Regions from separate parts of the Streptomyces lunalinharesii genome, predicted to be linked through region 1. Evidence: predicted binding sites of a transcription regulator. Region 1 holds the regulator's gene; the other holds the start of a gene.
The links. Region 1 encodes HrcA, which represses chaperone genes, less so after heat shock. Its sites were predicted from a motif close to TTNGCACTCNGNNNNNCNGAGTGCNAA; they were not measured.
Positions count from the first base shown of each region.

Region 1 (3,406 bases):
CGGATCGACGGGTCGGGGGTGCGGGCGGCGGCCCGGTGGGGCCCACGGGCTCACGGGGCGCGCGTCGGGGGGTGCGGGCCGTGCGGACGGGGCGCCCGCCGGCGGGTCAACCGGCGCCGCCGCACGGCGAGTCGGCGCCGAAACGGGCGGCCAGGGCGTCGCGCTGGGCCCGCACGAAGGCGGCGTCGACCACCGCGCCGTGGCCCGGCACGTACACCGCGTCCTCGCCGCCCAGCGCCAACAGGCGGTCCAGTGCGGCGGGCCACCGCCGCGGCAGCGCGTCGGGGCCCGCCTGCGGTGCACCGGACTCCTCGACCAGGTCGCCGCAGAAGACGACCTCCCGTTCACCGGCCCGTCCGGGCACCAGGACGGCCAGGTCGTGCGCGGTGTGCCCGGGGCCGACGTTGGCCAGCAGCACCTCCCGGTCGCCGAGGCCGAGGGTCAGCTGCCCGTGCACGTGGTGGTGCGGGACGACCAGCAGGTCCGCGGCCTCCGCCGCGGCGTCCGGGTCCACCCCGTGCCGTACCGCGTCCTCGCGCAGCGCGTCCTTGCCGTGCCGCAGCAGCGCGTCGACCCCGGTCGCGCCGAACACCTCCACGCCCGCGAACGCCGCGGTGCCCAGGACGTGGTCGAAGTGCGGGTGCGTGAGCGCGACATGCGTCACATCGCGGCCCAGCACCGCCCGGACCGTGCGGCGCAGTTCCGCACCGGCCCCGAGGGTCGGCCCGGTGTCGACGATCAGCACGCCCTCCGAGCCGGCGATCACGCCGATCGTCTCGTCCCAGCCGGGCATCCGTCGCCGGGCGACGCCGTCCCCCAGCCGCTCCCAGCCCGCTTCTTCCCACGTGGTGCGCATACCGAGACGCTAGCGCCCCCGCGATAGCGTTGGCCGGGACTCGGGGCAGGCGTCCCGGTGGCGCGCTCCCGCGACGGCGCACCGGCGCGTCGGCCGGGCGACGCGCCGGGGCCGGGACCAGGGCGCGTTCGGGGGCGGTCGGGGCCCTCCCGGGCGCGGCCCGTGGGTCGGATTCCGCGGCGCTGGGTAAGTCCCCACTGCGCCCGCCCTTGCCGCACCCGCGCTACCCGGCCGTACACTGGCTTCCGGGTCTGGCACTCGGCCCACGTGAGTGCCAGGAGAAGTGACGACCGGCGGACGGCCGACTGGAGGTGGCGAAATGCTCAGTGAACGCAGACTCGAAGTGCTGCGCGCCATCGTCCAGGACTACGTCGGGACGGAGGAGCCGGTCGGCTCCAAGGCGTTGACCGAGCGGCACCAACTCGGTGTCTCCCCGGCCACCGTCCGCAACGACATGGCCGCCCTGGAGGACGAGGGGTTCATCGCCCAGCCGCACACCAGCGCCGGGCGGATCCCGACCGACAAGGGCTACCGCCTCTTCGTCGACAAGCTGGCCGGCGTCAAGCCGCTGTCCGTCCCCGAGCGGCGGGCTATCCAGAATTTCCTGGACGGCGCCGTCGACCTGGACGACGTGGTGGGACGCACGGTGCGCCTGCTGGCGCAGCTGACCCGGCAGGTCGCGGTGGTGCAGTACCCGTCCCTGACGCGGTCCACCGTCCGCCACGTCGAACTGCTGGCACTGGCCCCGGCCCGGCTGATGCTGGTGCTGATCACCGACACCGGACGCGTCGAGCAGCGGCTCATCGACTGCCAGACGCCGTTCGGCGAGACGTCCCTGGCGGACCTGCGCGCCCGGCTCAACAGCCGGATCGTCGGCCGCCGCTTCGCGGACGTCCCGCAGCTGGTGCAGGATCTCCCGGAATCCTTCGAACAGGACGACCGGGCGACCGTCTCGACAGTACTGTCGGTACTGCTGGAGACTCTGGTGGAGGAGACCGAAGAGCGGCTGATGATCGGCGGCACCGCCAATCTGACGCGCTTCGGGCATGATTTCCCCTTGACCATCCGGCCGGTGCTGGAAGCCCTTGAGGAGCACGTGGTGATGCTCAAGCTGCTCGGGGAGGCCAAGGACTCGGGCATGACCGTACGCATCGGGCATGAGAATGCTCACGAGGGTCTGACGTCCACCTCGGTCGTCACCGTCGGATACGGTTCGGGCGACGAGGCCGTCGCCAAATTGGGCGTGGTCGGACCGACCCGCATGGACTACCCCGGAACGATGGGAGCGGTACGCGCAGTGGCACGTTACGTCGGACAGATCCTCGCGGAGTCGTAAGTGGCCACGGATTACTACTCGGTCCTCGGCGTCGGCCGGGACGCCTCGCAGGACCAGATCAAGAAGGCATTCCGGCGGCTGGCGCGCGAGCTGCACCCGGACGTGAACCCGGACCCCAAGACCCAAGAGCGGTTCAAGGAGATCAACGCCGCCTACGAGGTCCTGTCGGATCCGCAGAAGAAGCAGGTCTACGACCTCGGCGGCGACCCCCTCTCGCAGGCCGGCGGTGGCGCGGGCGGTTTCGGTGCGGGCTTCGGGAACTTCTCCGACATCATGGACGCGTTCTTCGGCACGGCCTCGCAGCGCGGCCCGCGCTCGCGGACCCGCCGCGGCCAGGACGCGATGATCCGCCTCGACATCGAGCTCGGCGAGGCCGCGTTCGGCACCACCAAGGACATCCAGGTCGACACCGCCGTCGTCTGCACCACGTGCAGCGGCGAGGGCGCGGCGCCCGGCACCTCGGCGCAGACCTGTGACATGTGCCGCGGCCGCGGCGAGGTCTCGCAGGTCACCCGGTCCTTCCTGGGCCAGGTCATGACCTCCCGGCCCTGCCCGCAGTGCCAGGGCTTCGGCACCGTCGTCCCGACGCCGTGCCCCGAGTGCGCGGGCGACGGCCGGGTCCGCTCCCGCCGCACCCTCACCGTCAAGATCCCCGCCGGTGTCGACAACGGCACCCGCATCCAGTTGGCCGGCGAGGGCGAGGTGGGCCCCGGTGGCGGACCCGCCGGCGACCTGTACGTCGAGATCCACGAACTGCCCCACTCGGTGTTCCAGCGGCGCGGGGACGACCTGCACTGCACGGTCACCATTCCGATGACCGCGGCGGCGCTGGGCACCAAGTGCCCGCTGGAGACGCTGGACGGCGTCGAGGAGATCGACGTCCGGCCCGGCACCCAGTCCGGCCAGTCGATCCCGCTGCACGGCCGCGGCGTGACCCACCTGCGGGGCAACGGCCGGGGCGACCTGATCGTCCACGTCGAGGTGCAGACCCCGAGCAAGCTCGAACCCGAGCAGGAGGAGCTGCTGCGCCGGCTGGCCAAGCTGCGCGGTGAGGAGCGCCCGCAGGGTCAGTTCCAGCCGGGCCAGCAGGGGCTGTTCTCCCGGCTGAAGGACGCCTTCAACGGGCGGTAGGCAACACCCGTCGGGGCGGGGTCCGGGGAGTTCCCCGCGGCCGCCGCCCCGGTTCGGGGCACGGCGCCGGGCGTGACACGATG
Region 1 covers NZ_BAAARK010000008.1:17,344-20,749, reverse strand. The annotation lists gene ABD385_RS14940 (MBL fold metallo-hydrolase) at 107-856, opposite strand; gene hrcA (heat-inducible transcriptional repressor HrcA) at 1,176-2,192, shown strand; gene dnaJ (molecular chaperone DnaJ) at 2,193-3,323, shown strand.

Region 2 (3,406 bases), on a different contig from region 1:
TGGGGACCGGTGCGCAGCGGCGCCCCCAGGAGGGAGCGGCGGAGCGCGGCCGGCGGCGCGGGGTCGGTTGACCCGACGGGCAGCGGGCCCGCCCCGCTTGCCCGACCGGGCGCCGTATGTGCGCTATCTCTCCACCGATAGCAAGGAAATCTGCGGGAAGCCCTGGTTAATCCCAGGGCTTCTTTGCCTTTTGCCTGTACAATCGAGAAGGAAATTTGTACGGATCACGAACCAACTCTGCCTGACGCAGAGCTGGCGCGACCGCTCGGCGGCCGCGGTCCCCTGCCACACGCAGCCACCCCTTTCGGTGCGGACCATGCGGTATCACTCGGTCCTGCGCGAGAGGACAGCTCTCGGCGCGTAACCGGGACGACCTCTCGGGGCAGCGCTACCAGGCGGCAGAAAGGCCCGGCCGTGGCATCCGCGGTCAAGGACCCCCGTCCCGGTTACGGACAACTGCTGCGCACGCCCAGTGCGTGGACCTTCCTGTTGCCCGGCTTCCTGGCCCGGCAGCCGTTCGCCATGCTGACCATCGGCATCGTCCTGCTGGTCCAGTCCACCACCGGCTCCTACGGCACCGCCGGCGCGGTCTCCGCCGCCACCGGCGTCTCGATGGCGCTGTTCGCCCCGCAGGGCGGCAAGCTCGCCGACCGCTTCGGCCAACGCGCCGTGCTCGTTCCCGGCGTCCTGGTCCACGTCGCCGGCGTCTCGGCGCTGATCGTCCTGGCCCTCGCGCACGCCCCGTTGTGGGCACTGCTCGCCGTGGCCGTCCCCACGGGCGCCTCGACGCCGCAGGTCGGCCCGATGGTGCGGGCCCGCTGGGCGGCGAAGCTCGGTGGCAGCCCGCTGATGCCCACCGCCGCCGCCTTCGAGTCGGTGACCGACGAGTTCACCTTCGTCGTCGGCCCGGTCCTGGCCACCGCCCTGTGCACCGGCATCCACCCGGCCGCCGGCCTGATCGCCGAGGCCGTGCTGTCGCTGGCCGGCGGTCTGCTGTTCGCCTCCCAGCGGCGCACCCAGCCGCCCGTCCACCGGGACCGGTCCGACGCCCACCTCCGCGTCTCGGCCCTGTCCATCCCCGGCGTGCGCGTCCTGATCGTGGCGTTCCTCGGCATCGGTTCGGTCTTCGGCGGCATGCAGGTCTCGCTGACCGCGCTGACCGAGAGCATCGGCCAGCCCGGCCTCAACGGCGTGCTCTACGGGGTCTTCGCGGGCGGCAACATGCTCGCCGGCATCGCCTGCGGCGCCATCGCCTGGAAGATCGGCCCCCGCCGCCGCCTGCTCGTCGCCTACGGGCTGCTGGCCCTGGCCACCACCCCGCTGTGGGCGGTGACCGCGCTGCCGCTGCTGGGCGCCGTCGGCCTGGTCGTCGGCCTGTGCATCGCCCCCGCGCTGATCACCGGCTACACCCTCGTCGAGTCGCTGGTCCCGGCCGCCGCCCGGACCGAGGCGTTCACCTGGCTGACCGGTGCGGTCGCCCTCGGCCAGGCGGCCGCGGCCACCTCCGCCGGCCAGCTGGCGGACCGCTTCGGCCCGAGCTCCGGCTTCCTGGTGCCGCTGGCCGGCACCGCGCTGGCCCTGGTGGTCCTGCTGAGCCTGCGGGCCCATCTGATGCCCCACACGTCCAAGGTCGTCACCGGGTCGGCGGAGGTCGCCGACACCCCCACCGACGAGCGCGAACGCGAGCTGAGCCACGCCTGAGCGAACGCCCCGGCGGGTCCGCGCACGGGCGTGGAGTCGGTCACCGTGCGACGTTCACGGTGGACTGGCGCGCGGGAATACTGCAAGATGGAGCGTCGTTAGCACTCAATGAGTGAGAGTGCCAGGAGGAAGTCAAGTGCCGACCTACCAGTACCAGTGCACCGCGTGCGGCGAGGGCCTTGAGGCCGTGCAGAAGTTCACCGACGACGCGCTCACCGAGTGCCCCAGCTGCAACGGACGCCTCAAGAAGGTGTTCTCGGCGGTCGGCATCGTCTTCAAGGGCTCCGGCTTCTACCGCAACGACAGCCGCGGCTCGTCGTCCAGCAGCAGCCCGGCCGGCAACTCCTCGACGCCGTCGAACGGCTCGTCGTCGAGCAGCTCCACCCCCTCGACGTCGACGCCCGCCACCTCGTCGTCCTCGTCCTCGTCCTCCGACGGCGCGTCGAAGTCGTCGACCCCGGCGAGTTCCGGCTCGGCCGCCTGACCCGCGGCAGCAGCCCGGCGCGCGACGACACCGGCAACCGGACTTTCGGGCCCCGCCTCCCCCACCAGGGACGGCGGGGCCCGTCCGCGTTCCGGCCCGGGCCCGCGAACCGAGCCCGTTGGCCCGGAGCCAAGCGGCGCGGCCCCTCGGGCTCCGGCGGATCCGACAGCCCGCCAGCGGACCGCCAGCACGCCCCGATAGTGTGACCGCATGGCTGAGGCGGAGATTGGCGTTATCGGCGGGTCGGGCTTCTACTCCTTCCTGGACGACGTGACCGAGGTCACTGTGGACACGCCCTACGGGCCTCCCAGCGACTCCCTGTTCGTCGGCGAGATCGCCGGCCGCTCGGTCGCGTTCCTGCCCCGGCACGGCCGCGGCCACCACCTCGCGCCGCACCGCATCAACTACCGCGCCAACCTCTGGGCCCTGCGCTCCCTCGGCGTGCGGCAGGTCCTCGGCCCGAGCGCGGTCGGCGGCCTGCGCCCCGAGTACGGCCCGGGCACGCTGCTGGTCCCCGATCAACTCGTGGACCGCACCAAGTCCCGCGTCCAGACCTACTTCGACGGCGAACCGCTTCCGGACGGCAGCGTGCCCAACGTCGTCCACCTCACCTTCGCGGACCCGTACTGCCCCACCGGCCGCGTCGCCGCCCTGGGCGCCGCCAGCGGCCGGGACTGGGAGCCGATCGACGGCGGCACCCTCGTGGTGATCGAGGGCCCGCGCTTCTCCACCCGCGCCGAGTCGCGCTGGCACGCCGCGCAGGGCTGGTCGGTGGTCGGCATGACCGGCCACCCCGAAGCCGTCCTGGCCCGCGAGCTGAGCCTCTGCTACACCTCGTTGACGCTGGTCACCGACCTGGACGCGGGCACCGAGACCGGCGAGGGCGTCTCCCACGAGGAGGTCCTGAAGGTCTTCGGCGAGAACATCAGCCGGCTCCGCGAGGTCCTCTTCGACACCGTCGGCGCGCTGCCCTCCAACGAAGAACGCGGGTGCCGGTGCGCCGACGCGCACCAGGGCTGGGACCTGGGCATCGAGCTGCCGTAAGCACGGGAGCAGCACCGGCCGGGACGGCGACGGCTCGAACACCCCTACCGGGTGACGGAGTTGTCCACAACCGCGGGTTCGTCCACAGGCCGGAGCGGGCCGTCGCGTCGTGCGGCACGGTGGTGAGTGCGGGTCCGAACGCCGGTCCCGCTTCCGCACCCCAGGCGGTGACGACCA
Region 2 covers NZ_BAAARK010000032.1:36,415-39,820, reverse strand. The annotation lists gene ABD385_RS32475 (potassium/proton antiporter) at 1-71, shown strand, start outside; gene ABD385_RS32470 (MFS transporter) at 415-1,701, shown strand; gene ABD385_RS32465 (FmdB family zinc ribbon protein) at 1,838-2,185, shown strand; gene ABD385_RS32460 (S-methyl-5'-thioadenosine phosphorylase) at 2,396-3,229, shown strand.
Region 2: a site for HrcA is predicted at 1,800-1,826, ahead of ABD385_RS32465 (FmdB family zinc ribbon protein). Genes of this name have one in related genera too.